Regions from separate parts of the Psychrobacter sp. 1Y1 genome, predicted to be linked through region 1. Evidence: predicted binding sites of a transcription regulator. Region 1 holds the regulator's gene; each other region holds the start of a gene.
What was found. Region 1 encodes PhoB, which activates phosphate uptake and scavenging genes when phosphate is short. Its sites were predicted from a motif close to TGTCATNAANCTGTCATAA; they were not measured.
Positions count from the first base shown of each region.

Region 2: a site for PhoB is predicted at 7,107-7,125, ahead of pstS (phosphate ABC transporter substrate-binding protein PstS). Genes of this name have one in related genera too.
Region 3: a site for PhoB is predicted at 5,373-5,391, ahead of ACS8FA_RS25400 (porin). Genes of this name have one in related genera too.

Region 1 covers NZ_JBPYDF020000001.1:3,158,065-3,168,947, forward strand. Annotated here, with positions in the region: gene ACS8FA_RS27225 (LOG family protein) at 1-227, opposite strand, end outside; gene ACS8FA_RS27230 (alpha/beta hydrolase family protein) at 650-1,495, shown strand; gene ACS8FA_RS27235 (3'-5' exonuclease) at 1,544-2,266, opposite strand; gene ACS8FA_RS27240 (M23 family metallopeptidase) at 2,464-3,054, shown strand; gene ACS8FA_RS27245 (IS1595 family transposase) at 3,091-3,747, opposite strand; gene phoR (phosphate regulon sensor histidine kinase PhoR) at 3,886-4,977, opposite strand; gene phoB (phosphate regulon transcriptional regulator PhoB) at 5,036-5,740, opposite strand; gene dtd (D-aminoacyl-tRNA deacylase) at 5,853-6,305, opposite strand; gene asd (archaetidylserine decarboxylase) at 6,580-7,413, shown strand; gene ACS8FA_RS27270 (HD domain-containing protein) at 7,511-8,134, opposite strand; gene ACS8FA_RS27275 (isochorismatase family protein) at 8,374-8,949, opposite strand; gene fadA (acetyl-CoA C-acyltransferase FadA) at 9,235-10,407, opposite strand; gene fadB (fatty acid oxidation complex subunit alpha FadB) at 10,639-10,883, opposite strand, start outside.
Region 2 covers NZ_JBPYDF020000001.1:351,887-362,769, reverse strand. Annotated here, with positions in the region: gene argH (argininosuccinate lyase) at 1-213, shown strand, start outside; gene ACS8FA_RS15545 (oxidative damage protection protein) at 531-821, shown strand; partial or broken gene ACS8FA_RS15540 (transposase family protein) at 870-1,253, opposite strand; gene ACS8FA_RS15535 (transposase family protein) at 1,262-1,702, opposite strand; gene phoU (phosphate signaling complex protein PhoU) at 1,836-2,621, opposite strand; gene pstB (phosphate ABC transporter ATP-binding protein PstB) at 2,741-3,577, opposite strand; gene pstA (phosphate ABC transporter permease PstA) at 3,738-4,643, opposite strand; gene pstC (phosphate ABC transporter permease subunit PstC) at 4,705-5,658, opposite strand; gene pstS (phosphate ABC transporter substrate-binding protein PstS) at 5,868-7,034, opposite strand; TPP riboswitch at 7,349-7,493, shown strand; gene thiC (phosphomethylpyrimidine synthase ThiC) at 7,742-9,697, shown strand; gene ACS8FA_RS15500 (metallophosphoesterase family protein) at 9,882-10,883, opposite strand, start outside.
Region 3 covers NZ_JBPYDF020000001.1:2,720,850-2,731,732, reverse strand. Annotated here, with positions in the region: gene ACS8FA_RS25430 (hypothetical protein) at 45-215, shown strand; gene ACS8FA_RS25425 (hypothetical protein) at 269-526, shown strand; gene ACS8FA_RS25420 (hypothetical protein) at 593-919, shown strand; gene ACS8FA_RS25415 (hypothetical protein) at 992-1,192, shown strand; gene ACS8FA_RS25410 (MiaE family protein) at 1,370-2,167, opposite strand; gene ACS8FA_RS25405 (malate synthase G) at 2,720-4,918, shown strand; gene ACS8FA_RS25400 (porin) at 5,529-6,593, shown strand; gene pyrG (CTP synthase) at 6,791-8,425, shown strand; gene kdsA (3-deoxy-8-phosphooctulonate synthase) at 8,639-9,514, shown strand; gene ACS8FA_RS25385 (heavy-metal-associated domain-containing protein) at 9,542-9,799, shown strand; gene ACS8FA_RS25380 (heavy-metal-associated domain-containing protein) at 10,054-10,278, shown strand; gene ACS8FA_RS25375 (heavy metal translocating P-type ATPase) at 10,515-10,883, shown strand, end outside.

The DNA of each region.
Region 1 (10,883 bases):
AGTCCGATACTAGCGCCACCATATACTAGTCCCATGCCATTATTTGCTAATGCACTGCCAAGCTCACGTGCCGCCTGTTCATACACGTCACCATTGCCCAAGCGTGAACCGCAATACACAGCCACGAGCGGCATTGATAGGGCAGACTTGTCAACTGCTTTTTCAATATTGGTAATGTCTTTGCTTGTGATTACATCATAAGTATCATCGTTGATTTTCATTTGCATATAGCTTCCTTAATTACCTGTCAGTTTTTATTGAGTGCTTGTTATTAGTGAAGGCTGCATACCGACACCTATCATTTATATTGTCATGCACATGATTCATAAGACAAACTCAGCCAAGCTATACGAAACTTGGAAGTCATATTTGAGCAACTGTCTTGCCAGTATTTATCTTAACATAAGCAATGCTACCACATAGTCACAACGATTTATCACTACGCAACGACTACACTTTCAAGATGCGCAGTTATTGTTCATCATAGCCCGATATTCATTATCTACTAATAAAATACTAAGGTATACCCATGGATAATCACAATGCCTCTCCTACTGCCGAGCTATCAAGCTCTGTGGTTAATAGCAATCTCACTAGTAAAAGCAATACGAATGACGCGAGCAATATTGATACTTACTCATTAAGCATCATGACCGATCGCAACCAAGCATTGGCAGCCACGGTCTATCGCCCTAAAGATGCAACAAAAAAAGCCGTCATGATGGCACCTGCCACAGGTATTAAGCGTCACTTTTATCATAATTTTGCGACCTGCCTAGCAGAAAGCGGCTTTGGAGTGCTGACCTTTGATAATGAAGGAATCGGTGAGTCACTATCGACCGAACTGGCAAAATGTAGCGCTTCCTTAATCAGTTGGGGTCGCCACGACATGCCAGCTGTACTTGATGCCTTACAAGATGAGTTTCCTGATGCGACTTATCATCTTATCGGTCATAGCGCAGGTGGTCAGCTCATTGGCTTGATGCCCAATTATCAGGCGATTGGCTCAGTGTTCAATGTCGCTTGCTCGTCAGGGCGTATCAAAAACATGGGCATGCCATATAAACTCAAAGCTATGGGCTTTATGGATGCGTTTATTCCATTCACTAATTTAACACTAGGCTATACGCCGTCAGACAAAATCGGTATGGGTGAGCCGCTACCACGCGGAGTAGCGCGTCAATGGCGTGAATGGTGCAATGGCGAAGGCTATATCAAGACCGCATTTGGCAAAAGCATACATACGCATTTCTATGATGAGCTCAGCATGCCAGCACTGTGGCTTGGCTTTAGCGATGATGATATCGCCAACAGTGAAAACATGGACGATATGATAAGGGTATTTACAAAAATGCCTGTCGAAAAGCGTTTCTTGGACCCTGAGGATTTTGGTCTAAATCATATCGGTCATATGCGCTATTTTAGCAGTAAGACCAATATCAAAGCGCCGCAGCTATGGCAGATGGCGGTGACATGGTTGCACGACCAACCATAAGCTTAGCACCATGTCGCACCATACATGGTAGACCCTCGATAATTCAGGTTACTTTTTTGCATTTTCTGCTTCTTCCAGTTTTAAGCGTTTAGTCAGTGCCGAATACAGGGACGGCTGCATATTATGAATATTGCCTATCATCCATTTAACATAGCTGATGGGCACGTCTTTGATCGGCTTGCCTTTATGCTTACCAAACGGCATCTTGCTCACAGGGGTCGCTTTATTAGAGATAGCATGTGCTGCTGCAAAATCCGTCGGCGCAATCTCTAGACGCTCGCAGCATGCTTGATACAGCAGATAGCACATTCGAGCATCGCCAAGCGCGTCATGAGCGGCAATTGTCATTGCACTCGCTTCACCCTTGCCCAATAACTGCTCGATACACTTAGACTGACCGTAAGCGCGCCATTCTGGAAAGGCTGCTCGCGCAAGTCTCACCGTACAAATCAGCTTAGCAGAAGGACTGCCAATCACTCGCCAATCAAAACGTACGTTATGACCAATCAAGTACTCTGGTAATTCAAACTGCTCCAACTCAAAGCGCTCAAGTCCAGCCACATCATCATCGGTAATACCATGCACCTTTATGACAATGGGTGAGATAGATCGACCACTATTAAAGTATTTCATCCATTCAAAGCCAGTTGCTACATTGATAGTAGCAACTTGGATAGGTCTAGGATCACTGCCCTGATCTGTTTCGGTATCGATAACCAATGCCGTTTCGCGCGTGGCAGAAATATCAGCAGAATTAAAAGCATCATTCATAAAGTATTAACCATCAGTAGCAACTGTCTATGCTTAGCAGAAATGTTAAATAGATAAAACTATATTTGCTGTTTATATCCTTAACCATAAGAATATCTATGGGGGTAAAAACGATAGATAACAATGCGATACATACGTTATCAGACGAAGCTTTTATAATAAAATATCAAATGACATAAAATATATATGAGACATCAATGCTAGCAGATGGAAACAACCAGCCTCCCAGACCTTCTTTTTTCAGTCGTTTAATAAGCCTATTGATTAAGGCTACCGTATTGCTAGCACTGTTATCTGTCTTTGATAAACTGCTACCCAGTATCAGTCAACAGACGCAATCATTTGTGGTTGCCAAATGGCAGCAATTGAGTCTATTGCAACAAGAACTGCCGACCGAAAACAGCTTACCCAGTCCACTACCAGAACGAAACCTGACAGATACTTGGGGCGCTGCACGTAGTCAAGGCCGCTCCCACGAAGGTATTGACATCTTTGCGCCGCGCAATACTCCCGTACAGTCGACCACGCAAGGTGTGGTAAGCAAAGTTGGTGAGAACACATTGGGTGGACGCGTGGTCGTGGTGGTAGGGCCTGGTGGCGCAGGACATTACTACGCTCATCTAGAAGACTATGCTGACATCTCCCCCAATGACTGGGTCAATCAGGGCGATGTGATAGGTTATGTGGGTGATAGCGGTAACGCAAAAGGAACACCAACACATGTACATTATGGTATCTATATTAATGGCAGTGCGGTCAACCCTTATCCGCTTTTGCAAAAGGATTAACGAATACAGAAAAGTAGGGGCTGTAGTAGATAAGGATTAAATATCACACCATTTTCTCAAGGTTTTCAGCTGATTAGATGGTGAGCCATAGTTGAATCTAAACTCGCACTCTTTTAAAAACAAATGGAAGTTCTTCTTATTAATCCCATTATACTTTCTGAGTGTTCGTTTGGACTGATTCCAGAAGTTCTCAATGCCATTGATGTGATTGTTCTTACCGCAAATGAACTCTATAGAGTGATTGACTCTGAAATGTTTAAACTCACTCACATCTAATGCATTGTAACTTCGATAGCTATCCGTATAAACAAAGCTGTCAGGCTTGATTTTACGCTTAATAACAGGCATTAGGGTAGTCTGTTTGGTGTCTGCTACGACAATGGTATAAACCTTACCGTTTCGTTTTAGAATACCAAATACAGCGGTTTTACCAGCAGCCCCGCGACCTCTTTTGCCTTTGCGTACACCGCCAAAGTAACTTTCATCTAATTCGACCTCACCATCAAAAAGCTCATCAGCTTCTAATGAGAGATGGTAATCTATCACAAGTCTTATTTTATGATAAAAAAGTGCAGCAGTATTAGGCTGAATATCAAGCAAATCTGCGGCTGTTCTAGCAGTCACTTCAGCCGTAAAAAACTCTAACAGCCTTCGCTGTGCTTTTTTACTTAGTTTACAACGGGTTATCTTCATAAAAGTAGTCTAGCATAGTGCTTATCTACTACAGCCCCGAAAAGTATGTCGTTAATGCTGAGTTGAAGTAGTGCTAAGTTTGTATTAACCAAAAGATCGAAGCCGAAAAACCAACGCTAATATAGTCTAGAAATCGTATTAATTGGCAGTAACGGATCTGACATAATTTGAGGGGAATACCACACTAAATGTCGACCCTTCCCCTTCTACTGAATCGATTTGCAATTGCGCTTCGTGCTGGTGTAATACGTGTTTTACAATTGCTAATCCCAACCCTGTACCACCTGTTGCACGGCTGCGACCTTTATCGATACGATAGAAACGCTCTGTCAAACGGGTGATATGCTCTGACGCAATACCGATCCCATCATCTTCGACCGCGAAACGGCAGCCATCGGACGTCCTTGTCCAGCTGATAGTGATATTGCCACCCTTTGGCGTATATTTGATTGCATTGATTACCAAATTGGATAGCGCACTATTCAAGTACATCTCTGACCCGTACAGCCCATCGTACGTGTCTATATGCAGATGAATAATGTGTTTGTACGCTTGGTTGTACGCTTGTGCATCGTCATAGATATTGGTCAGTAGCTTAGTCATATCTATATAATGCAGCTCGTGTGACTCTTCGATTTCAATCTTAGACAGTAGCAGTAAATCGTTCACAATTCTGTTCATACGGGCAGTTTGCTGCGTCATCAGCTCAAAACCGCGACGCCATTGCGGCGGCATATCTGGCTGATCGGAGAAATTCTCTAGATAGCCCATCATTACCGTCAATGGTGTTCTAAGCTCATGCGAGACATTAGCCACAAAATCCTGACGCATTTGCTCTAAGTGCCGCAGGCGGGTCACGTCATATACAAACAGCAATTTTTCATCACCGAAAGGAGTCAGTTCGCACTTTAAGTAGCGACTAGGATCTCGCCACGATTCTATATGGACGCCATCGTTAGGTATCGTTGTACCTTCATAGTACTGGCGGAACTCAGGTACGGTAATAAAGTCAAAGATATTTTGACCTTTATCTTCTGGCTGTAGCAGCAATAAATCTTGCGCCGCCTGATTCCACCATTCTAGGCCATCATTATTATTGAGCAAAATCACTGCATCGCGCAGGGCTCGTAGTGCACTGCCGATTTTTTTGAGTTGCTCTGCTGTACTTTGAGTAGATATTTGCTCTAGTAGAGCTGATTGCTCACTTTGTACTGGCGCTATCTTGTCCATTTTTTATCCTTACCACTATCCGCGGCCTTTATATCGCTGCGGCATTATTTGTACAAGATTAACTTGGCTCAATCAGGCTAGAAAATCGGTAGCCTGTTCCACGTACCGTCTGTATCAATGTATCACAGTCATAAGGTCGCAGTAATTTACGTAGACGTTTGATATGCACATCGATGGTTCGGTCTTCGATATATACATTGCCGCCCCATACCTGATCGAGCAGCTGCGTTCGTGTATAGGCACGCTCAGGGTGACTCATAAAAAATGCCAATAGGCGATATTCTGTAGGCCCAACATCAACGATTTTACCGGCAGCTGTCACGCGCTGACTCTTGGTATCTAGACTTAACTGTCCAATTTCGATAGGTTTATCGCTGCTCATCGCGCTACTGCGGCGTAGTACGGCTTTGATTCTAGAAATCAGCTCACGAGTCGAAAAAGGCTTGGTCATATAATCATCTGCGCCTGCATCTAAACCATGAACTTTACTGTCTTCTTCACTTTTTGCCGTTAGCATAATGACTGGTATTTCAGAGAGCAGCTCGTCGTTTTTGAGCATACGACAAAAATCCACACCGCTCTTGTCACCCGGCAACATCCAGTCTAATAGTATCAGTGATGGTCTATGATCGACCACTTGCTGATGCGCCTCTGACACATCTGCCGCTTGCAAGCTATCAAACCCAGCCATCTCTAGCGTCATGACAACCATTTCACGAATCGCAGGCTCATCTTCAACAATCAAAATTTGCTCATTATACATAGGACATTCTCGGTGTTAGAGGACAAAATCTAGCATGTAAAAAGGCGATATATACTCACCAGTCTCTACCTATTAAACGGATTAATTATGACAGCTTGATGACACTCTAAAATCAGATTTCTAGTAAAAAATTGAGCGGCCCATCATTGACGCTCGACACTTGCATATCAGCACCAAACTGACCAGTTGCCACGTTCGGGTGCTTGGTTTTGGCATAATCGACCAGTTGTTCAAATAACGCTTGTGCCGCAGCAGGTGCCATCGCACCACCAAAGTCTGGTCGGCGACCTTTGTCTGTTTTTGCCATCAAGGTGAATTGTGAAACTAATAATAGCCCACCACCGACCTGCTGAACGTTTTTATCCAGTTTACCAAATTTGGCAGGATCATCGTCATTTTCAAAAATGCGATAGGTCAATATTTTGTCAATCATACGCTGGGCAGCGGCAAAATCATCTTCATGCCCCAAGCCAATATATGCTAATACCCCATGCTCAATTTTACCAATACACTGCTGATCGACGATCACACTAGCCTGCTTCACCCGTTGTATGAGTGCTTTCATTTACTAATTCCTTAACAGATTATGGCCATACAATAATATGCTGTCCATGATAAAATACCGTCATTAACTTAACTATTATTAAGGCGTGTTCGATATTCACAAATAGGTACTGCGGATCGCTAAAACTGTTCCAGACAAGGCGTCAAACGACGATAATGCTCATGCCTTATCTAGATTTACAACGTAGTATGGCGCAATTTTAGCCACTGTCAGTGCCATGGTCGAATTTCAAACACGCCCCTATTACATTACACCTTATTTTGGTAGCCTTATTATGAATGTATTTACCACCTTACAACAGCTTGTGCCGCAGCAAAAGCTTAGTAAAGTCGCTGGACGTTTGGCCGCCAGTCGCCACCCTTATGTCAAACGCACCTTTATCCGTAGCTTTGCCAAAGCTTATAATATCAGCTTAGACGAGTACGAACGCCAAAGCCTCAACGCTTATGAAAGTTTTAATGACTTTTTTACTCGTGAGTTAAAAGAAGACGCTCGTACCATCGACACCACTGCAAACGGTATCGTGAGTCCTGCGGACGGTATTATCTCTCAGCTAGGACAAATCGAAGACCATAAACTATTACAGGCAAAAGGTCGTCACTATGATGTTGGCCAACTGCTTGCTGACAGTGAAGACGGCAGTTATTTCGCTGATGGTAGTTTTGCAACTATCTACTTAGCACCTAGTAATTATCACCGTGTGCATATGCCGTTTACTGGCACATTGACCAAGACTCGCTATGTACCTGGTACACTGTTTTCGGTCAACAATACTACGGCGGCTAACGTGCCGGACTTGTTTGCACGTAATGAACGTCTGGTCTGTATGTTTGATACCAAGTACGGCAAAGCATCTGTCGTGATGGTTGGTGCTATGATAGTCGCTGGTATTGAAACTGTCGCCACTGGCAAAATTGCTCGTACTGACGACATATTCGAGTCTGATCATGATATGCAGTTTGCAGCAGGCGAAGAGCTTGGACGCTTTTATTTGGGCTCAACGGCTATCGTAGTATTACCAAAAGCAGCGAAGGCTGACTGGCTAGATAGTATGCAAGCCAACAGCGTTGTGCAAATGGGTCAATTGCTAGGAATGGCAAACGCTTAATAACACGCCTGTATAAGAGTACTGAAAATATCAGCCCAGTTAAGCGTAGATCATAATGCTTAGTTGGGCTTTTTTTATGCCTTTTACTTATGCAGACTTACGCGTCAATCAGCCAACCTTGCTGAGTTGCGTATGCAATATTATGTGAGAGCCAATCATGGATAGGAGGAAAGCTGTCTTTGATAAATGCATGCGCACCTGCCACCTGTGAGCGCGTAACACCAAGCTCAATCCACGTTTTACCATTGGTATTTAGGTTGAGTAAAAACGGCAATAAGCGATCAACGACTCTGAGCAACTGACTCTCTTTGCTACTTCCTGTTTCCTGCGCTTCCCAAACCTCACTCAAATCACTAATGCCATTGCCTCGCTCACGTTGCAATCTGGCAATGCCTGCACGCTCTTCGACGTGTGCATCAGTACGCGTATCGGCATACAAAAAAGTATCACCCGCATCAATCTCACCCAAATCATGAACCAACGCCATCTTCAGCAATTTTTCATGATTGACATCTAGTGCAAATAATTCAGCAATCGACCAACATGCCATCGCTAAATGCCAAGAATGTTCGGCGGAGTTTTCTTTGCGAGTGGTCTGTGTCACATAGCTGCGGCGATTCACGCGTTTGAGCGCATCTAACTCCAATAAGAAATGAGTGACATCATCGATATGTGAAGTAGATTCGGAGTTAGTGAGTGATATAGAGCTGGCTTGCGACATTGATTTTCTCTGGCTTTCTCTAGTTATTGGTTTTAATGCTTATAATTTCTGGCGATTCTAAGTTTCATTACTCAAGATATTATAGTTAGTTTGATATCAAACAATGGTTAAAAGACTATTACCGTTATCAAAAAAATAGCGCTTATTTTACCAAGCGCTATCTATTATAAATCAGAAGATAAATGGTTAAATTGAAACTCTATTTATCCAAGTTCTTAAGCAACTAAAGCTTAAACCACCTACTTAATCAAATTAATAATGGTTTTGAACGCAGGATCTTCGCTGCTACGGCACAGTTCAAATAAGATTGATTCGACAGTACTAATCACCCCACCTGCACGGCGAATACGGCGAATTGCTTGCTTTTTATCATAAGGAAAACGAGAACCCACCGCGTCACCAATAATGACAGGCTGCATACCATTATCCAATAAATCCAGTGCCGTCTGCATAATACAAACATGAGCTTCAGCACCAAAAAGCAACACGGTACTACGATTCTGCTGCGCTAGATGGTGCCATGAATCGTTGTTATCACAGGCACTAAAGGTGACCTTTTCAAAGCTCTTGGCATTGTCTCCTTCGAGTACATCGCGCAGCTCTGGCAAGGTATCGCCCAATCCTTTTTTATATTGTTCATTAAGCATGATTGGAATATTGAGCGCCTGTAACCCTTTAATTAAAGTAACGGTTTTTTTGACGATATTTTCGTGATCGTAGATATGCGGCGTTAAGCGCTCTTGCACATCGACAATCATTGCTTGGGTATTCTCACGAGCGATTCGATAGGTGCGATCATTAATCATAGTAGACATAGTACACTCCTTGTACGGCTGACAGTTGCAACTAAAAACTATTTTAGAATTATCATAAACAGTGCCATGGTTCATCTTTCTCTTATTTAGTCATAGTTTCATGAATGCGTCAATGGAGATAATTTTTAATCGCCGTAATACTCTATTTTTCGACTCCATGATTTATTAGCTTACCAAACATTAATTTGATCCATAAAAAAACCTCCAGCCGTTATGACTAGAGGTTCTTCGTTAGCGAGTAGCTACTTATTGAGTGTTCAAATAATCTTGTTTATATAAATAAGATTAAACACGCTCAATAATAGTAGCGATACCTTGGCCAAGACCAATACACATTGTCGCTAGGCCGATTTCAGTATCTGACTGCTCCATCGCGTTTAGCAATGTCACTGTGATACGAGCACCTGAACATCCTAGTGGATGACCTAGAGCAATGGCACCACCGTTGATGTTAACGATGTCTTGCTTGTCAGATAGGTTCAGGCCTTTCAATACTGATAGACCTTGAGCAGCAAATGCTTCGTTTAGCTCGATGGTTTGCATGTCATCGATGCTCATGCCAGCACGCTTCAATGCTTTTTGGGTAGCAGGTACAGGACCATAGCCCATGATAGCGGCATCACAACCAGCCACAGCCATACTACGGATACGGGCACGTGGCTTTAGACCTAGATCTTTGGCTTTTTGTGCGCTCATTACTAGCATCGCTGACGCACCGTCAGATAATGCAGATGAGGTTGCCGCTGTTACTGTACCGCCTTTTGGATCAAACGCTGGACGTAGCTTTTGCATTTGCTCCATCGTTGCGTCTGGACGAATCACTTCATCAACCGTACATAGTTGTAGACGACCAGCAGCATCATGACCTTCGATACCGATGATTTCATTGTCAAAACGACCTTCAGTGGTTGCAGCCCATGCGCGGCGATGTGACTCAAGACCAAACGCGTCTTGCTCTTCGCGCGTGATGTTGTTCATACGACCTAGCATTTCAGCAGTCAAGCCCATCATGTTTGACGCTTTTGCATAATGCTTAGAAGCAGCAGGGTTCAAATCAACACCGTGCATCATGCCGACGTGACCCATGTGCTCAACACCACCGATGATGAACACATCACCTTGGTTGGTCATGATTTGTGCAGCAGCAGTATGTAGCGCCTGCATAGAAGAACCACACAGACGGTTAACCGTTTGGCCACCAGCAGTCTTTGGGATACCAGCTAGCAAACCGATGTTACGACCGATGTTCAAACCTTGCTCTAGCGTCTGGTTGACGCAACCCCAGATAATGTCTTCGATATCATTGGTATCAAAGTCATTACGTTCTACCAAAGCACGTACCAGTTCAGCTGAAATACTGTCAGCACGTACATGGCGGAACATACCGTTTTTGGTTTTGCCCATTGCCGAGCGTACGCCATCTACGATGACCACATCTTTTGGACTTAAAGTTGTCATACTATCTTCCTTTTCAATTTTTATTGTCAGTGTAGGCAGTTCACTTCAGCGCTATGGTTTACTGGTCTTGCACAAAGCACCGTATGCTATGTACGTCGATGATTAATCTCATCTATCAGTTCTGAAGTAAATCTACTAAAACAGTACGTCTGCAATCAAAGAGTATTAATAAATCCATTGTTATCTCTCTTTTGCCAGACGTACCACACTTATCCTAATACGGTATGTTCATTAAGCGACCGAGTAAAAAGTCTCGCCAGCTGCTGCCATATCGCGAATCTTTTGCGGCGCTTCATAGGCTTTGCCAAGGTGTGCATACTTTTCACACAGTGCCAAATAGTTATCTAGACCCATTTGGTCAACATAACGGCAAGGGCCACCGCGGAACGGTGGGAAACCGACGCCCATAATCATTGCCATGTCGGCCTCGGCAGGCGTGCTTACGATGTTGTCTTCTAGGCAGCGAACCGTTTCGT
Region 2 (10,883 bases), 2.8 Mb from region 1:
GCTGTTGCTTTAGGCATCAAAGAGGGCGTTGATCTAAGTGATTTGTCATTGGCACAGCTACAGCAATTTAGCGATGCTATCGGTGAGGATGTCTTCGACTATCTAACGCTAGAAGGCTCATTAGCAGCTCGTGACCATTTAGGTGGCACTGCACCAAACCAAGTCAAGCAAGCGGTGATCAATGGCCGTGCTCGCTTAAAAGCCTTTGCTTAATCATTAATTTGCAAATAACAGCCAACTTGCTAATTTAAATTTGACACCCGCTATTTACGCGGGTGTTTTTATTTGTCCTATGACCTTTACTGGTTTGGCCAATGTCATTATCAAAATATCAATAGCTTTGAAAATTCAAATAAAAAGGCTGAACGTGGATAATATTTGTCATACACCAACTACCAGAGACTGTATAACAAATGGATAGAGGTCTAACGATATACATTAGTACCCTTTGCTAAATCTACCAAGACCGTTATCATAGACTCATATGATATTTGATTTAACCACTTAATATAATGAATAAGGAATGCCTTATGACTGAGACTTTTAATCCTCAAGCAAATACTGTGTTTTGCCGTAAATATAAGCAAGATTTACCAAAGATGCCGCATCCACCCTTCCCTAATAAAAAAGGTCAAGAGCTGCAAGAGACCGTATCTGAAAAGGCGTGGAAAGAATGGCTTGAGCATCAAACGATGCTTATTAATGAGAATCACCTAAGCATGATGGATCCTGCTGCTAAAAAGTTCTTAATAGAGCAGCGTGATAAGTTCTTAGACAACGAAGACTATGAGCGTGCACAAGGCTGGACACCAGAAAGTTAGTATTTACTAGCTTTCTACTAGCTACATTTAGTAGACCTCTTGCAAAAGTCATAGTCTAAGCTCGGAATTAATGATACCAGCAAATAGCTTCATTCTAAGATCGTAGCGCTGACGACGGTTGCGATATTTATGAGCCACGATTTTAAACAACTTGATTAAGCCTATTTTGTGCTCAACCACAATACGGAACTTTGCCAGATATTGATTGGCCTGTTTGCATATCTCCAATAACTGACCACCACGAGGTTTCTTAAATGGTGTGAAAGTTTGGTTATGTAGCTTTGCTAACCCTTGATAACCACTGTCTGCTAGATAGTTAGTATTCTCAGGTAACCAATCAGGACAAGTATCTTTATACAGCTTAAAATCGTGGATTGACCCTTTACAGGTTTGCACATCAAGTATCAAACCAGTTTGCCAATGAACGATAACCTGCGCTTTTAAGGTATGTTGTTTCTTCTTGCCACTATAGTAGTCTCTCTGGTTTTTTTTGGACGCTCAATAGGGGTTTCGGTGGCATCGACAATGACGACTGACCAATTGATGTCCTCATCGACACGACTAGGCAGCTTTTTGGGCAATTCAAACTTACCAAAGTCAATCAGTGTGTCTTCTACTTTACGAATGATACGGCTAGCAGAAGACTCATGAATACCAAAGTCCATACTGATATGATAAAGCGTGCGGTATTCACGCCAATAAGTCAGGGCTAGTAGTATCTGCTCCTTAAGACTGAGCACACTTGGTCTACCTGATTTGGTCTTAGATGCTTCATGCTTTTGCATGGCCTCAAGCATGTCATAAAAGGTGGCTTTATGAATGCCAGTGTAGCGTTTAAAACCAGCGTCACTTTGTTTGAGTAGCTTATCTATGTTTGGCATATCTATTAAGTAAGTAGAGTTCAATAATATACGTTGTGTCTTACAACTACTTTTGCAAGAGGTCTAGTAATTATAAAAAAACGCGCTTACTTTAGCGCGTTTTTTTATTATAAGGTGAAGATCACAGTCATTCCTAGCAGCCTTCATCACTATCTGACGTTTCAAGATCATTGGCTGACAATGTACTAACTTGACGAGCAGCCAATCGGTCATTGGCTTCTTGCACCGCTTTTTCGACCATCGCATAGTCTGAATGACGCACGTCCTGCCCACTGATATAGTTAATGACTAGCTCTGCGACATTTTGTGCATGGTCACCGATACGCTCTAGCGATCGTAGTATCCACATAATATTAATGACTTTTGATACATGGCGTGAGTCTTCCATAATATAGGTCATCAAGGCACGAATGGCTGACTGATATTCGGTATTGACCACGCTGTCATTACGCATCACTTCAAACGCTTGCTCCGCATTCGATTGACTAAAAGCTTCTAGCGAGTTGTTTAGCATTAGACGAACTTGATTGCTCAAGTGCTGAACCTCAGCATAGCCGTATGCTGAGTTGCCTTCTGCCGCAATTTTACTGGCCATTCGCGCAATCTTTACCGCTTCATCGCCGATACGTTCTAAATCAACCACACCTTTACTGATTGACATGACTAAGCGCAAATCACTGGCTGCTGGCTGGCGCTTGGCGACCAATAACAAAATGTGCTCGTCGAGTTCGACTTCCATTCGATTGATATCGAAGTCCATATCGATGACTTTTTGCGCCAGTGTTTCATCTTTATCGATCAGAGCATGAATAGCTTTGGCCACTTGGTTAGCCGCGCTATCACCCATGTATAAAAATAAACGGATGGCTTCATCAAGATCTTGGTCAAAACTTTTGGAGATATGCTTATCACTTTGCATGAGAGGTATTCCCTAGAATCTATATTTTAATAGCGCAGTGTGCTTGTGAAGTTAGAAAGTCGGCTTATGACATGCTAATCAGCTTTGTCTGCTTGTACCGACTTCAATCTCAATCAATATTAGCCATAACGACCTGTAATATAGTCTTCTGTCGCGGTTTGGGTAGGTTTGGTGAATATCTGATCGGTCTCACCCATTTCAATCATGTCGCCCAAATACATATAGACTGTGTAGTCAGATACGCGTGCTGCTTGCTGCATATTGTGAGTGACGATAGCGATGGTATAGTCGTTTTTCAGATCTTCGATCAAATCTTCGATAGCACCCGTTGAGATAGGATCCAACGCTGATGTCGGCTCATCAAGCAACAGCACTTCAGGCTTGGTCGCCACACTACGAGCGATACACAGACGCTGCTGCTGGCCACCTGATAATGACAATCCCGATGCTTTTAGCTTGTCTTTCACTTCTGGCCATAGCGCTGATTTTTTCAGTGCCCACTCGACGCGATGATCCAGCTCGTCTTTGCTTAATTTTTCATACAGTCGTACACCAAAGGCAACATTGTCATAGATTGACATCGGGAACGGCGTTGGCTTCTGAAAAACCATACCAACTTGTGCACGCAGTAAGTTCACATCGATGTCTTTACCCAAGATGTTTTTGCCATCTAGATTGATATTGCCCTCTGCACGCATACCTGGATATAGATCGTACATGCGGTTAAAGGTACGCAGTAGCGTAGACTTGCCACAACCTGAAGGACCAATAAAAGCGGTCACTTTTTTATCCGCGATATCGATATTGATGTTTTTTAATGCCTGAAAGTCATCGTAATAGAAGTTTAGATCTCGAACTTCCATTTTTGCAGCAGGCATGTTTTTAGGAATATCTTGAATCGTTTGTTTATTAAAATCAGCAGTGTTTGGTTGCTGAGCTTGGGCGCTAGTAGACATGGGTCTATTTAATAGGCTGCCTGTTGCCGTATTAAAGTTGTCAGCAGTCGTGTTCGTACGGACGTTGCTTAGGACATCATTCATAATATTTCAACCTAGCTCAATTAATTTCATATAAGTTTAAGTAAATGCTTAATGTACTACGGTCTGCTCTCAGCTCTTATTTGGGCTGACCTCTACCACCGATAAATCTTGCCAATATATTCAACACTAGGACAGACGCGGTGATAAGCAATGCTGCCGCCCAAGCCAATGTATGCCAGTTGTCATAAGGACTCATCGCAAACTGGTAAATGGTATTGGGTAAGTTAGCAATGGGCTGACCCATGTCTGTACTGAAGTATTGATTGTTAAGTGCGGTAAATAGTAACGGCGCTGTCTCACCAGTGATTCGAGCAAAAGCCAATAGCACACCTGTGGTCAGTCCCGCTCGCGCAGCTTTTACCGTAACTTGAGTGACCAACTTCCATTTAGGGGTACCTAGCGCATAGGCCGCTTCGCGTAGACTATTGGGTACTAGGTTCAGCATGTTTTCTGTCGTACGTACGACCACTGGAATAACAATCAATGCCAATGCCAACGCGCCTGCCCAACCAGAGAAACTTTGACCTTTTACCATCAGTGCATAGATAAATAGACCGATGACAATCGATGGCGCTGACAATAGAATATCATTTAAGAAGCGAGTGACCTTGCCCAGCATACTGCCTTTAGAAAACTCAGATAAGTAAATACCTGTCATAAGACCAATAGGTGCACCGATAAATAATCCTGAAAACGCCAACATGACCGAACCAACGATAGCATTGCGTAAACCGCCCGCACTCATCGGTGGCGGCGTATCAGCGGTAAAGATTGGCAACTGCACCATACCTTGGAAGCCTTCAACAAACAAAGTCACCAAAATCCATGATAACCAAAATAAGCCAAAAATCATCGCTGACATAGCAAAGCCTAGACCTAACTTGTTGGTCAAACGACGCTTGTTATAAAGGCTTTGATTGTAGCGGGTAGCGCCGTTTGGCTTAGTAGGTAGTGGTGCATTGATCGCATTGTTAGCAGGCATAATATTTATTTCCCATATCTTTTATCAATATCTATCAAGGTTCAATAAATCGGTAACAGATTTATCGGTTACCTGCTTTGTGATCCATGCGCATGAGCATCAGTTTTGCTAAAGACAGCACAATGAAGGTGATGACAAATAAGATTAAGCCTAGATGTAGTAAAGACGCAAGATGTAGCTCACTTGACGCTTCAGCAAACTCATTGGCCAAGGCCGAGGTAATCGTCACACCAGACGTGAATAGGCTTGGACTGATATTAAACGCATTACCAATCAAGAAAGTAACTGCCATCGTCTCACCCAATGCACGACCAAGACCCAAAATCACGCCACCAACGACACCAGCTTTGGTATAAGGCAAGATAATCTTGAACATGACTTCCCAAGTCGTCGCGCCCATGCCATATGCTGACTCTTTCAGTAAGTCTGGTACGACAGAGAAAACATCGCGCATAGTAGCGGCGATGAACGGTATGATCATAATGGCAAGTACTAGGGATGCGGTAAACATACCCAGTCCCATAGGCGCACCTGCAAACAGCTTACCGATAATAGGCAAAGGCCCGACGTGCTCAATAAACCATGGCTGAATGTGATCACCAAAGAATGGCGCAAATACGAACAATCCCCACATGCCATAAATGATAGATGGGATACCAGCCAACAACTCAATGGCGATACCAAGTGGTTTTTTGAGGAACTTAGGGCACATCTCGGTTAAAAATATCGCAATACCGAAACTGACTGGAACCGCGATAACAATAGCGATAAATGACGTGACTAGGGTGCCGTAAATAGGCGCTAATGCACCGTATTCATTGGCGACTGTATCCCAGTTATTGCTGGTATAAAACCCCAAACCAAACTCTTGAATACTCGGCCATGCTCCAACAATTAGAGACACCAAAATGCCCCCTAAAGATAGGAGGACGAGTATGGCAAACGCTTTAGTAGAGTTAACAAATAAAGCGTCGTAACGTTTTTGTTTAGCCAGTTGGGACCTTAAGTCTGTCATAAGTGTCTCAGCATTGAATGGGATGAATCGAAATATTAAAAAGATGTATATCAGGTTTTAACACAACAAACTTAAACGGTATGAGTAAGCATATTTATCGAGATGTATCCATCAAATTTGCTGTGTTAAAACCTCTCAAACAACTACCGGAGAATAGTTATTCGAGAGGATAACTTGTCAGTTGCTAAATAGTATTTAGCAAAAACAAATTACTGAGCTGGCTTGTAGACAGGCTGTCCATCGCTACCTTTCACTTCGTTCCACTTCTCTTTGAACAAGGCTACTGCCGTGTCAGAGAATGGTACGTAGTCTAGTTCCATGGCGCTGTCATCACCTTGGGTATAAGCCCAGTCAAAGAAGTTCAATACGCCAGCGACTTGCTGAGGATTTTCTGGTTGCTTATGTACCAAGATAAAGGTCGCAGCAGCGATAGGCCATGCTTGGTCAGTTTCAGAGTTGGTGATGACTTTATAAAAGCCTTCTTGTTGTGACCAATCGATATCACCTGCCGCAGCAAACGTCTCAGCAGATGGCTGTACGATGTTACCAGCTGCGTTTTTCAGCGCAGTATGTGACATCTTATTCTGCTTAGCGTAAGCATACTCAACATAACCGATAGAGTTTTTCATACGGTTGACGTAGCTTGATACGCCTTCGTTACCTTTACCGCCTGCACCAGTAGCAGAAGTCGGCCATTTGACGGTTTTATCAACACCAACGGTGTCTTTCCAGTCTGGTGAAACCTTGGCAAGATAGTCAGTAAAGTTAAACGTCGTACCTGAACCATCTGAGCGGAATACTGTTGTGATTGGGGCATCTGGCAAGGTCAAATCTGGGTTCATCGCCTTAATCGCAGGGTCATTCCAGTTACTGATTTTACCCAAATAGATATCAGCCAACGTTGTGCCGTCTAGTTTCAATGCACCAGGCTCAACACCATCAATGTTGACGATTGGTACAACACCACCGATGACTGTTGGGAACTGAATCAAACCTGCTTCGTCTAACTCTTCAGGCGTCATTGGGGCATCAGAAGCACCAAAGTCTACTGTTTTTGACTGAATTTGTTTGATACCACCAGATGAGCCAATCGATTGATAGTTGACTTGGCCGCCGGTCGCAGCATTGTAGTCATATGACCATTTCGCATAGATAGGCTGCGGGAACGACGCACCTGCACCTGTAATATTCATAGCGATATTTTCAGCAGATTTAAAATCTGACGTAGCAGAAGATGCTGTCTGAGAGGTTGTTTCAGCTGTTGTCACAGCGCTACTGCTAGTATCAGCAGTTGGCTCCGCCGTATCTGTTGACTTATTACACGCCGTAAGCATTAATGTACAACTGACGGCCACTGCTAATAACGAATAACGCATGTAGGACTCCTGAAGTTTAACAACGGTATAAAAAAGCATTGCTCGTGATATGCGTGTTATCTTGCCAAATCTTTATGACAGTTTAATGACAACTTCTAGAATCCTTCATTCGCTTTACATAATATTTGAATAATTTATCTACAGTCCAACAGCGATTTGCCTACAGCCTAATAGTACTAAGCACCCTCATCTATCAACACTCAAAAAAATATTCACGAAAATATGGAACTGTATGTGTGACGCAGAATATTTGTATCCAAATACCATTAGCCGTTGGTACAGAATTTTGTTAGTATGAAGGCTGATTTACAACACTGACAGACTCGGGGTGCGGTGTATTTTTGGCTCACTTTATTAAACTTGCTTTATTAAAGTAGTCGCCTTGATACATTCGCTGAGAGATCACCCGCCGAACCTGATGCGGTTAGTACCGACGCAGGGAAGTCTTAAGCACTTTGTTATTTATGACAAAGGGCGCGTAGAAATACATTTTTATCGTCACTACTGTCTTGATATGCGTAATGCATGGCCAGATAAGAAGAGAGGATATCAAGCTGCGTCCAATATTTGATGAGCACCATGCGCGACGATATTTTTTGGTCGAAGTTGTGGGTTCATGATATAAACTTGTCTAGATGATGGATGCCTACCCCCGCAGATACTGGCGGTGTTGATTTTATTCAAAAACCAACACGCTAGGACAGCATATGACTACTGCAGACACCACCTCAATTGCACCGAAAGCCCAAACGCATAACCCAGCCGACAACTCAACGCTTGCTTCTAATGCTGCTGACACGAATAACGTCAAAGCAGATAAGAAAGCAGATGCGCTAAAAACCCCTGCTCACCGTGCCGCAAGTGATGCCCGTTTCGAAGAAGATGCGCGCGACTTGCACCGTATTTTACCTGCCTCAAGAAAAGTCTATATCGAAGGCTCAAGACCTGATATCCAAGTACCGATGCGTGAAATCAGCTTGGCTGATACGCCTGTTGGCGGTACTGGAGATAAAGACGGTGAGCACAACCCGCCGTTTTATGTATATGACACCTCAGGTGTATATACCGACCCTAATGTCAATATCGACCTCACACGTGGATTGCCAAAACTGCGTGAGAACTGGATCGCAGAACGCGATGATACCGAGCAATTAAGTGGCCTATCTAGCTCATACGGACAAGCACGTGCCCGCGATATCAGCACTGCTAACCTTAGATTTGCCCATATTGATAAACCGCGTCGCGCCAAAGCAGGACAGAACGTCACGCAAATGTACTACGCGCGCCGAGGCATCATCACCCCTGAGATGGAATATATCGCCATACGCGAAACGCAAAAGCAGCATGAACTGACCGATATGCGTCAACACGATGGCGAAAGCTTCGGTGCCAATACGCCTCAAATCATCACCCCTGAATTTGTCCGTGATGAAGTGGCGGCTGGACGCGCAATTATTCCAAACAACATCAACCACCCTGAATCTGAGCCGATGATCATCGGGCGCAATTTCTTGGTGAAAATCAATGCCAATATCGGTAACTCAGCGCTGGGTTCGTCTATCGATGAAGAAGTGTCCAAAATGACGTGGGCAACACGTTGGGGTGCGGATACCATTATGGATTTATCAACGGGCAATCATATTCATGAAACCCGTGAATGGCTAATCCGTAACTCTCCTGTACCGATTGGTACGGTACCGATTTATCAAGCACTAGAAAAAGTCGATGGCGTCGCTGAAGACCTAACGTGGGAGATATTCCGTGATACGTTGATCGAGCAAGCAGAGCAAGGCGTAGATTACTTTACCATTCATGCTGGCGTGCTATTACGCTATGTACCGCTCACCGCAAAGCGTCTGACAGGTATCGTCTCACGCGGCGGCTCTATCATGGCGCAGTGGTGTCTGGCCCATCACAAAGAAAGCTTTTTATATACGCATTTCGAAGACATCTGCGAGATTATGAAACAGTACGATGTAGCATTTAGTCTAGGTGATGGCCTACGCCCTGGTTGCTTGCAAGATGCCAATGATGAAGCGCAGTTCGGTGAGCTACGTACGCTTGGTGAATTGACCAAAGTGGCATGGGAGCACGATGTACAGGTAATGATCGAAGGCCCTGGACACGTCGCGATGAACCGCATCAAAGAAAACATGGACTTGCAGCTTGAGCTTTGTGCGGACGCGCCTTTCTATACTTTAGGGCCATTAACCACAGATATCGCTCCAGGTTATGACCACATCACCAGCGCCATCGGAGCTGCGATGATTGGATGGTTTGGTACAGCGATGCTGTGCTATGTCACGCCAAAAGAACACTTAGGTCTACCAAACAAAAAAGACGTCAAAGACGGCATTATCACTTATAAAATCGCTGCACACGCTGCTGACCTTGCTAAAGGTCATCCAGGAGCACAGGCACGTGATAACGCGCTATCTAAAGCACGTTTCGAATTCCGCTGGGATGATCAGTTCAATCTAGCGCTCGATCCTGATACTGCACGTGAATATCATGATGAGACGTTGCCAAAAGACGCACACAAATCGGCACACTTTTGCTCCATGTGTGGCCCTAAGTTTTGTTCAATGAAGATCACTCAAAACGTGCGGGATTATGCAGCAGGACTGGATAAAGATGCTGCTAATCAAAAAGCTGCATCATAAAATAAATAGACGACTTAACGGATATGAATCATTTGATTGAAGTGATAAACATACTAGCGAAGGACGTCAGTGGCATAAAGAGCTGTAGGCAAACTATATAGCAGCGCGTCAAAAAAGCTCGAACCTGATAATCAGGTTCGAGCTTTTTTTAAAATAACTCTCAATATCTTTAAAAATTGAATACTCAATTCAGTGGATATTTTTTCTCGATTTTTCGAATTTCCTCAATACCTGTAGATTCTAGCTTGGAGACAATATAAAACTCTTTGTCACTGCCAAAATTATCTAAGGCATTGTTAAGCCCTTTTATGTACTCATAAAACTCTGAGTAAGAATAAACTTCCTCATTGTAGCGAGTATCAGGTTTATCTATATAGAGGTATACCGAACCTTCGCACTGTGTTACTTCACCTTTGATATTTGTCTCAGCCTCATAGGAGCTTGACGTCAATATTTTGTTGCTGTTATAACTCATACAGACTTTCTGTCCACCCCTGTTCATCGTTTCAAACTTATAGCTATCCAATTTTTGATTTAAATTGGTCTTCAGTTCTGAAAAATCTGTCTCGTTTGCTGAAGTATCTAAATTACCCAAAACAACATCTACTTCTGTCAGAGAGTTCAGCATAACTTTGTCGTTAGTGCCTCCCATCGCACTGAGCAAACCAATATGATGAATACCTTTGCGAGATAGCTCATCAATAATTTGCTGTACTGAGTTAGTAGTACCAAGGACGTCATCACTATAGGCCACGCCAATCCATGCCATTGTCTTCCCCCACGCTATTTCTTGAGTGAGATAGGGTTCAATAGTTACACCCAGAGCTTTTAGAGCTTTGCTTTTATCCTCAGGTAAGTTAGCTGCCAGTACTACTGTATCCTCTTTACACAAAGGATTGTTGTTTAAATGATTGATAAAATTTGATAAATCCTGAGACTGCATTGATAGCTCTTGCTCACCAAGCGTTAACGCTCGAGAACATGTATAGCGAAGAAATTCAGCTTCACGTTTACCTTTATAGAGTTTGTAGCTATTACTACTGGTGTCTACAAGATTGCCAGATAACATGTTGAAAATATCAGGTAGACTTGGGTTTTTATCTTGTAGCAAATCTTCAAAAGATGCCATGGTAGCAAGATTGCCTTTGTTGACCGTTACATAGCTATCGCTTTCAAGATAAAAAAC
Region 3 (10,883 bases), 440 kb from region 1:
GTTTTAAAACCATGTAATCAAATCATAAGAATAGGAAATAAATCATGAGTACTACTAACGATGACAATTCAGATATCAAGCAAGCTGCAGAACAGGTAAATGGTCAGGAAGTTGAGAAGAACTTAGCAGAGAATAAAAAGGTTGATGCTCCTGAATCATTAAGCGAAGAAGAGCAAACGCCTTTTATCGATGATGATCTACGTACTGATAAGTAATCTACGACATCAAACATGGACCTAATAATCAATAATAAAGCGAGGGACGCGCCATGACTATGCAAGAACCAGTAACAACAGACACAGAGGAAAAGGTAATCGTGGATGACCCTGCTGCTAATGAGTTAGAAAACCCTAAAGATAGCTATGCAGGGCGCAAGCACAAGCCTGAAATCGATGGCCCTGAGCAAGACTCACAAGAGACCGACGAAGTTTATGCTGATCCACGTAAAGAAGAGAATCTTCCAGCTGGTGGCAAGAACGCAGCAGAACTAAGTGCTTACGACTTGAGCCAAAAAGGTAATGAGTAAAGGAGTATAGCTAACAGCGGGCTAACCAAATCGACAAAATTATAAATATAAAAAGAGGATATGATAATGCAAGCCAAAGACTCAGCAATAGACAAGACAAAGGTACTAGGATCTGATGATCATAGTGCAATTGAAAGAAATACTACCGAGAACAAAGGAACTGATACTTTTGATGAGTCTGTTGTCGACTCAGAACACGTAAATGATAATGACAATCCAGCGCGCCAACCAGATCGTCGTGATCAAGAAGGTAGTACCGCATTTGATGACAATATCAATGAAGATACTGTCGGTAGTGCAGCACCAAAGAGTGAAGGTATTAATGATCTAAATCGTTATGCCAATATCGATAACGCACAGACTCGTATTTTAAATCCTGATGAGAAAGATTAAACAGGAGTAAATTTCGAAAGGTATATAGTGTTCCTTGGGTTAGACAAGTAATTATCATAGTAGGGAGTACCAATGAATAACTCACATAATGAAAGCATCAACAATGATCATAATTTAAAAGATGCAGATGACAATAATGGTATTGTCCCTGATGATGCATTACAAAAAGCAAATCCAGCCGCAGCAGAAAAAGCTACGGAAGATCATGATCCGCATAATGTCGCCAAGAGCAACAAACAGTATGACAGTCCATTGATGGAAGATAAAAAGTAAGAACTCACTACATCAATAGCTATTAGTATTTGTACATAAATAGGCATTTGCACATAGATAAAAAGGCACTGTGTTTGATACGAGTTATATACTCTTACCAAACACAGTGCCTTTTTTGCTTACTATATTTTTACTTTCTACATTATATAGATAGTAGGTTTAGGTAAAGAGTGGGCTTTAAGCAGGTGTACCACTATGAAAACGTAGCTCAGCATCTGGGCTACTTATTAATTCAGCCTCTATTTCCTTAAAGAAAGCAACTCGCTCATCGATATTCTCATCTGACAATGATTGAGCGAGTGCAAGATAATCTTCGAAATGACGGCTCTCTGACTTGAGTAGATAACGATAATATTTTGCTAAACGCTCATCATCGATAACTTCGGCCAACGCGGCAAAACGCTCACAAGAGCGTGCCTCAATAAATGCCCCAATTATCAATACATCAACCATCGCTGCTGGCTCGTAAGTGCGCTTATGCTTCAACATACCTTTAGCATAGCGTCCAGCACTTAGATATTTCCATTCCTGCCCACGCTCATTCATGATGCCCAACACTTGCTCGTAGTGCAGCATCTCTTCACGTATTAGCTGTGCGAGTTTACGTTGCAAGTCATAAGAGAACTCATAACGAAAAATTAAATTCATCGCAGTACCAGCGGCCTTTTTTTCGCAGTTAGCATGGTCTTGAATAATTACAGGTAGGTTTTCAATCGCAGCATCTATCCAAGCTTGCGTGGTTCGCGCACCTAAAAAGTTATAAACAGGAGATAAGTCTACCTTTATAGGAGTACGTAGATGCGTAATATCGATGCTATCTTCTTCAGGCAGCTCTTTTTCGATTACATCTGTTTCGGCACTATTATTTACAGTTTGAGAAACATTTTCTTCGACAGATTTTTTCTTGATATTATCGTTATCTATCGTATTTGCTGTTGATTGTAGTGTCGTGAGGTCTTGTTGATTGATAGTCATAGTCTAAGGAAGCTTTATTTATGAATGGTAATACGAGTAATTATATCGTTAGTCTGGCCTAGATACGATGCTAAATAACTGACAGTCATTAATAGGTATTTATTAATAGATAACGGTTAAGCATAATTAAAGGTATCAATGATTACTTACTGTTTATATTAACGTTGCTGCATCTATTTCCCAGATGATGATTATAGCTCCTACAGTAGGCCGCTTATACATTATCATTATTAAACAGCCTAAGTATTTACTTAGTGAATGGTGTTTCCTTGTTAATTTTATTATTTGATAGTAGGATGAGATTTCGCTATTTAAGCGTTTCGTCTTACTTTTATGATTCGCTCTTAGTAAAGAGTAAACCTTATATCAATAGATTACCTTTTACTAGAACATCAAATTTGTAGATATATTCTCGTAGAAAAATTAGAGAATCAAAGATTCCACAACGAATGAGATATGAACGTTTAAAACCTCACAAAATTAAAAAAATCTTAAACAGTTACTGTTACAACTCAGTATTAGCACCCCTCACGAACAGATAAGGATAACAATATGAGCCAGTCTTCTAACACCAATCGTATTCAAAAAGGCAGTCTTGCCATCGATCAGCAGTTATATGACTTTATTGAAAACGAAGTACTACCGAAAGTCGGTGTGGATTCAGACGATTATTGGTCAGGTTTCGAAAAGGTTATTAAAGAGTTTACCCCGCGCAATAAAGCACTATTGGAAACTCGTGACAAAATTCAAGCGCAGATTGACCAGTGGCACCTAGATAATCCTGCAAAAAATGGCGAAATCGATTATCCAGCTTATAAGACATTCCTACAAGAAATTGGTTATTTGCTACCTGAAGGCGAAGCGTTTACGGTTGATACCAAAAACGTCGATGATGAAATTGCACACATCGCAGGGCCGCAGCTAGTTGTACCAGTTCGTAATGCTCGTTATGCGCTCAACGCGACCAATGCGCGTTGGGGTAGCTTATACGATGCGTTGTATGGCACCGATGTTATCAGTAGTGACAATGGCCAAGAAGCGGGTGGCAGCTATAATCCTACTCGCGGCGCTGCTGTTGTCGCTTACGCTAAAGCGTTCTTAGATGAGCACTTTACACTAGCATCCGGCTCTTACAATGATGTGACTGGCTTTAAAGTAGTCGATGGCAAGCTTGAGGTCGTACAAGGTGATAGCAGTACCGAGCTAAAAGATACGGCTAAGTTTGTCGGTTTTGTCGGTGACGCTGAAGCTCCTACAGGTGTACTATTAAAGAACAACGGCTTGCATGCTGAGATTCAAATCGACAGCAACCATCCAGTGGGTAAAGATGATCCAGCAAACATCAAGGACGTATTGCTTGAGTCGGCTATGACAGCCATTCAGGATTGTGAAGACTCAGTCGCTGCGGTAGATGCAGAAGAAAAAGTCGAAGTCTATCGTAATTGGCTTGGCTTGATGAATAGCGACCTACAAGAAACCTTTGAAAAGGGTGGCAAAACGCGTACGCGTAAGCAAAATCCAGATCGTGAATATAATACGCCAGATGGTGGTAAGCTGATCTTGCCAGGTCGTTCACTATTATTAATTCGTAACGTCGGTCACTTAATGCAGAACCCTGCCATCTTAGTCGATCTAGGCGATGGTCAAGAGCAGATATTTGAAGGCTTAATGGATGGTTTAATCACGCCACTATTATCACTTAATGATATCAAAGGCAAAAACGAGCTATCAAACTCGCGTCAAGGCTCAATGTATATCGTGAAGCCAAAAATGCATGGCCCTGAAGAAGTTAAAATGGCCAATGACTTATTTAATGCATCAGAGGATCTATTAGGTCTAGAGCGCAATACGCTTAAAATCGGCATCATGGACGAAGAGCGCCGTATGACGGTTAACTTAAAAGAAGCAATCCGCCAAGCTAAAGAGCGCGTTATCTTTATTAACACAGGTTTCTTAGATCGTACTGGTGATGAGATGCATACCAGCATGAATGCAGGTCCATTTGTACCAAAAGGCGAGATGAAATCGCAAGCATGGCAGCCTGCTTACGAGCAGTGGAACGTCGATATCGGTCTAGAGACAGGCCTACAAGGTCGCGCGCAGATTGGTAAAGGCATGTGGGCGAAGCCTGATGAAATGAAAGAGATGATGGATACTAAGGCTGCTCATCCTAAGTCTGGTGCTAGCACTGCGTGGGTACCATCACCAACGGGCGCTACCTTGCATAGCATACACTATCATCAAGTAAGCGTAGCTGATGTACAAGACACGCTAAAATCACGCGAGCGTGCTAGCTTGGATGACATCTTGACCATCCCATTAGCAAAAAATACCGATTGGACTGATGAAGAAAAGCAGCAAGAGCTTGAAAACAATGCTCAAGGTATCTTGGGTTATGTCGTACGCTGGGTAAATCAAGGCGTTGGTTGCTCCAAGGTGCCTGATATCAATGATGTCGGTCTCATGGAAGATCGTGCTACTTTGCGTATCTCAAGCCAACATATTGCCAACTGGTTGCATCATGGCGTGGTTAGTGAGCAGCAAGTGATGGATACGATGAAACGCATGGCCAAGGTCGTTGATGAGCAAAATGCAGGCGATGATGACTATCAATCAATGGCAGATAACTTCGATAGCTCTTATGCATTCAAAGCCGCCTGTGATTTAGTCTTTAAAGGACGTGAGCAGCCTAGTGGTTATACTGAGCCATTATTGCATCAAGCACGTTTGGATCTTAAAGCAAACGCTTAGAACAATAGACCAAATATGACAGGCATTTGAGCATACTTGATGAGCAAGTATGCCAGTCAGTCTTGCTCATTTGTAACTGATAAATTTACTCATATAGATTATTAACTCCTTAATTAGCGCTATTTATTTTTTAGTAAATAGCGCTTTATTTTGGACTATTATTCGATGTTTATTATAAAAATTTAAGAATATTAGTAATCATATTAACCAATATTATTTGTATCTAATTGAGTAAGTAGAAGTTTTTTCACAATCGTTCAAATAAAATAAAGTATCTGTTATTTGATAATAGATGTATCGAAAAGGCAAAAAAATATGTTGCAAATTATGTCAAAGTTGTTATGCTTGTACTCGAAGTATGAGTTTGGTAACGGATGTTACGCAATGGAAGGATAAAAACTAAAGATTACATGGCAGTTACTTTTTTAATCCCAGTTATGTAAATCATGGTTTTTTTCATCTTACTGTAATAGAACTTCGCCACACTTGTTTCTGACTAATCTCGGTAGCCAGTTACACATTATATCTTTGAGGATTTGTGACGATACCATTTTGGGCGCCAGCTAATAATAGCTTGCTCATTACTACAATTGTAAAGTGGAGATACCCCATGAAAAAACTACTTTTAGCTACAGCAATCGCAGCCCTATCTGTATCTGCAGCCAATGCAGCCCCAACTCTATACGGTAAAGCTTTCGTTACTGCTGATTATGTAAATGCTGAATTTGATGCAGCTGGTAGCGCGAATGACCGCGATGAAGATACTGTAGAAATTAACTCTAACTCTTCACGTATCGGTATCAGAGGCTCAGAAGCTGTAACTGCTAGTACTGACGTTATTTATCAATTAGAATATGGCACACGTGTTGATGGTGATAGTGATGGTTTTACTAACCGTGATACATATCTCGGTGTAGTGAACAAAAACTTTGGTGAGATCCGTGCTGGTAAAAACCAATCTACTTTGGATTATGTAAACAACGTAATCGTTAACGATGGTTATTGGGATAACCTAGGTGGCAACAAGCTTGAGTCAAATGAAGAGCAAGGTGGTTTGAATATGGCAGACAGTGGCCGTATCGCTAGCTCAATCGTTTGGATGACTCCAAAGTACGATAACCTACCATTGCAACTTTCTGTTATGTATAGCTCTGATGAAGATAACGGTAACAAAGACGATGGTTTCGGTGCTGCGCTAATGTTTGACCAAGGTACTGGCTTCACTGCTGGTGTAGCGTATGATAAAGACCAAAACATCAATGGTGATATCATCCGTGGCACGGCTACTGTAGATTTGGGTAAATATATAACAGCTCCTGTAACACTTGGTGCGCTATATCAAGTCGCTGATTATGATGGTGCTGATGCAGATGGTGATGCGACTGGTTCTAAAGATGAGAAAGGTTTAGTTCTTAGTGCAGCAATGGGTCTGTCTAATTTCGCTCGCCCAGCAACCATTTATACTCAGTATAATAAAACTGATAACTTAAGAGGCTTCAATAACGCTGACTCAGATCAAATTGTTGTCGGTGGTAAATACTACTATCAAGACAATATCATTGCTCATGCTTATGCAGGTATGAACAAAGCTGATAATGTTATGGCTATGGATACTAGTGTTGTTGGTGATGCTGAAGTGTTGGTAATTGGTGGTGGTCTAGAATATAAATTCTAATCTCACTCGCTATCAAGTTCAATTAAAAAACTCATCCTTCGGGGTGAGTTTTTTTTGTTATATCCTTTTTGAGTGGGTAGTACGTTATAATAGCTAAGTACTAAAAATTGAATGTTTCAAAGAGTTTGTGCTTTTGCCCTATATTTTTTGACGTATTTTTAGTAAAATCCTTCTTTACCAATTACCGACAGAGTACTATGACCAAGTTTATATTTGTGACCGGTGGGGTAGTGTCCTCACTAGGAAAAGGTATCACCGCAGCCTCTCTTGCAGCGGTCTTAGAAGCACGTGGCGTGACTGTCACGATGACCAAAATGGATCCGTATATTAACGTCGATCCAGGTACGATGAGTCCGTTTCAGCATGGTGAGGTGTTCGTCACCGAAGATGGTGCAGAGACCGATCTAGATTTGGGTTATTACGAGCGCTTCTTGCGTCACTCAAAAATGAGTAAAAGTAATAACTTTACCAGTGGCCGTATTTATCAAAATGTTTTAAATAAAGAACGCCGTGGTGAATACCTTGGCGGTACGGTACAGGTTATTCCGCATATTACTGATGAAATTAAAAACAAAATCCTTGCCAGTGGCGAAGGGTATGACATCGCTATTATCGAAATTGGCGGTACCGTTGGTGATATCGAATCACTTCCGTTTATGGAAGCCGTACGTCAGATGCAAGTAGAGCTTGGCCGTAATAGAGCCATGCTAATGCATCTTACTTTGGTGCCGTATATTGCTAGTGCTGGTGAGACCAAAACCAAGCCAACGCAGCATTCCGTAAAAGAGCTGCGATCTATTGGCCTACAGCCTGATATCTTAATCTGCCGCTCTGACCATCATATCTCACAAGACAACCGTCGCAAAATTGCGCTATTTACTAACGTTGAAGAGCGTGCGGTCATTATGTGTGAAGATGCACAAAGTATCTATCAGATACCGCGTACATTACACGAGCAGGATCTTGATGATTTAATCTGTGAGCGTTTCGGTCTTGATGTGCCTGAAGCTGATTTGAGTGATTGGGACAAAGTTGTTGAAGCTCAGTTGAATCCAGAAGGAACAGTGACTGTTGCGATGGTCGGCAAATATGTCGAGCTTCCAGATGCTTATAAGTCTATCAACGAAGCATTGCTACATGCAGGTATCACTCATAAAGTAGACGTGAAGATTGACTATATCGACGCTGAACGTCTAGAAGATGACGACACTTTACTTGCGCAGCTAAACGATGCTGATGCTATCTTAGTACCAGGCGGTTTCGGTGAGCGCGGTACGATGGGCAAGATAAAAGCCATCACTTATGCTCGTGAAAATAACGTTCCATATTTAGGTATTTGCCTTGGTATGCAGTTGGCTGTGATTGAGTACGCACGTAACGTACTTAACATTAATGCCAACTCTTCTGAGTTTGATCGTAAGACAGCTGAGCCTATCATTGGTCTGATCACTGAGTGGTTAGATGAGCGCGGCGAGCTACAGATTCGTAGCGACGATTCAGACCTTGGTGGCACGATGCGTCTAGGCGCACAGCAAGCAGAGCTGGTTTCTGGTAGTAAGCTAAGCCAAATTTACGGTGCGAGCAATATCACTGAGCGTCATCGCCATCGCTATGAGATGAATAACCGTTATATCGAGCCGTTAGAGCAAGCAGGTATGACCATTTCTGGTTATTCTGCCAAGCAGCATTTGGTAGAATCGGTTGAGATTTCTGAGCATCCATGGTTTGTCGCTGTACAGTTCCATCCTGAATTTACTAGCTCACCACGTGGTGGTCATCCATTGTTTAATAGCTTTGTAAAAGCCGCGAAGAACCATAGCGAAGCAAAATAGCTCTCAAAATGTAATGTATATTGAAAGCGTTTATTATAAAAAAGACTGATCTTCGGATTGGTCTTTTTTTTGCTTACTCTAAACTGTTAGTAGTTATTAACAAGTCAATCCTCATTAATAATGTCTAATTACGCTTGCATACTTTTTTTAATCAGCCTATCGGTTACAATATGGGATAGAGATATTAATAACAAAATAAGAGGTAAGGGCTTCATGGAAAACTTATTGACTGCACAATCAAATATCACGCTCAACACTCCTAATAACGATACGATTAACATTGGTAACGACCAGCCTTTTGTATTGTTCGGTGGTATGAATGTTTTAGAGTCTAAAGAATTGGCATTTGAGATTGCTGAACAGTATGTTGATATCTGCCAGCGCTTGGGTATCGGCTATGTTTTTAAAGCAAGCTTTGATAAAGCCAATCGCTCAAGTCTGCATTCGTATCGTGGGCCTGGTTTAGAGCAAGGTATTGATTGGTTAGGTCAGATCAAAGAAAAGTTCCAAGTACCGATTATCACTGATGTGCATGAGCCACATCAAGCAGCACCAGTTGCTGAAGTGGCTGATATTATTCAGTTACCTGCATTTTTGTCGCGTCAGACAGATTTAGTGCATGCGATGGCAAAAACAGATGCCATTATTAATATCAAAAAGGCGCAGTTTTTGGCCCCTCATGAGATGCGTCATATCGTCAATAAGTGCCTAGAGGGTGGTAATGATAAATTGATACTTTGTGAGCGTGGTAGTGCTTTTGGCTATAATAATCTGGTCGTGGATATGCTTGGTTTTGATACCATGAAGCAGATGGATATCCCGGTATTCTTTGACGTGACGCATAGCTTACAACAACCAGGTGCACGTAGTGATAGTGCTGGTGGACGTCGTGAGCAGATTACAACGCTTGCCCGTGCAGGTATGGCCACAGGGTTGGCAGGGTTATTTTTAGAAGCGCATCCAAACCCAGAAACTGCAAAATGTGATGGTCCATGTGCGCTGCGTATGAGTCAACTAGAGCCGTTCTTACGTCAGCTTAAGCAAATTGATGATTTGGTCAAAGGTTTTGAGGTATTGGATACTCATTGATACGGTACGTAATAAGAGGGCTATACAATGGCAATTCAGATGGCGCAAGTAAGCATCGAAAATATCGATGATGAAGAAGGCTTAGATAGCGTAATGACTGTGCTTAAAAACATCTCAGGCGTGACGGCTATTAATTTGGATCCTAAGCATAATGTCGCAACGGTAAGCTATGATGATACAGATACTAGTATCCATGCCTTAACAGCAGCGATTAGTATGGTGGACTATGTGACTCAGCCATTTCCGATTGATTCACCACAGAACCCGCACCATAACGATTTATAATTACAAATAGCTATTGCTATAAATTTGTTGATGCGCTCTTTTACGTTTTTATTAATAAGTTACTGTCTCGTTAATAGCATCTCGTTAATAAAGCAACAACCAAACAGTCTTGTTGTCGAGGATAATAGGGCTTATGCTTATTTAATGTAGCTTTGATAGTTGCTCTTACTTTGATAACTTAAAAGGTGTCAAAGTAAGTATTAACAGAATCACTATTAGAGTTGCTTGTTACTAATAAAAATAAGGAGCCTAATATGGCAGATCAAACACGTATTATTAAAATTGACGGTATGACTTGTGGCGGGTGCGTAGCGAGCGTACATACAGCAACAGCAGATATTGATGGATTAGAGACTATTACTGTTGACCTAGCTGATAACCTAGCGACGATAACCTTTGATGATAGCAAAACCAGTGCAGAGGCTATTGCTTCAGCTATTGATGATGCCGGATTTGAGGCGACAGTTGCTAACTCATAAATCTCATCACTTATTTACAGAACCAGCTAACATGTTATTACAAGCATGATAGCTGGTTTTTTAATGATTAACGATTATGAGCATTCAGTCTCAATACTTTGATACATTGCTACTTTGTCTAAAATACTCATACTGAATACAATATAACCCAATTGCTTTATTTGAATTGTTTGCCCACCCACGGATATTTTATCGTGGTTCCTACAAATTTATAGGCACCATGACGAGTTTTATTTATGAACGATACCACCCGTACTACCAAAGATGAGTCTTATGATGTCGAAACTGATGTTGAGTCCAACACGCCACTGACCCCGCAACGCGCGCATTTGCAATTGGCGATTGATGGCATGACTTGTCAGGCCTGCGCCTCAAGAATCGAGAAGGTGCTTAACAAAAAGCCTTCGGTGTACGAGGTAAGTGTAAGTTTTGCTGGCGAGACTGCCAATGTCGATTATGATCCAACCCAGACGACGCCCGAACAGGTGACGGAGTGGGTGAATAAAACAGGCTTTGTCGCTAATGTGCAGGCAGCCGATAGCTTATTTGCTCAGACTGACGAAGACACCGCCACTCAATATCCATGGCGTTTGATCTGGTTATGG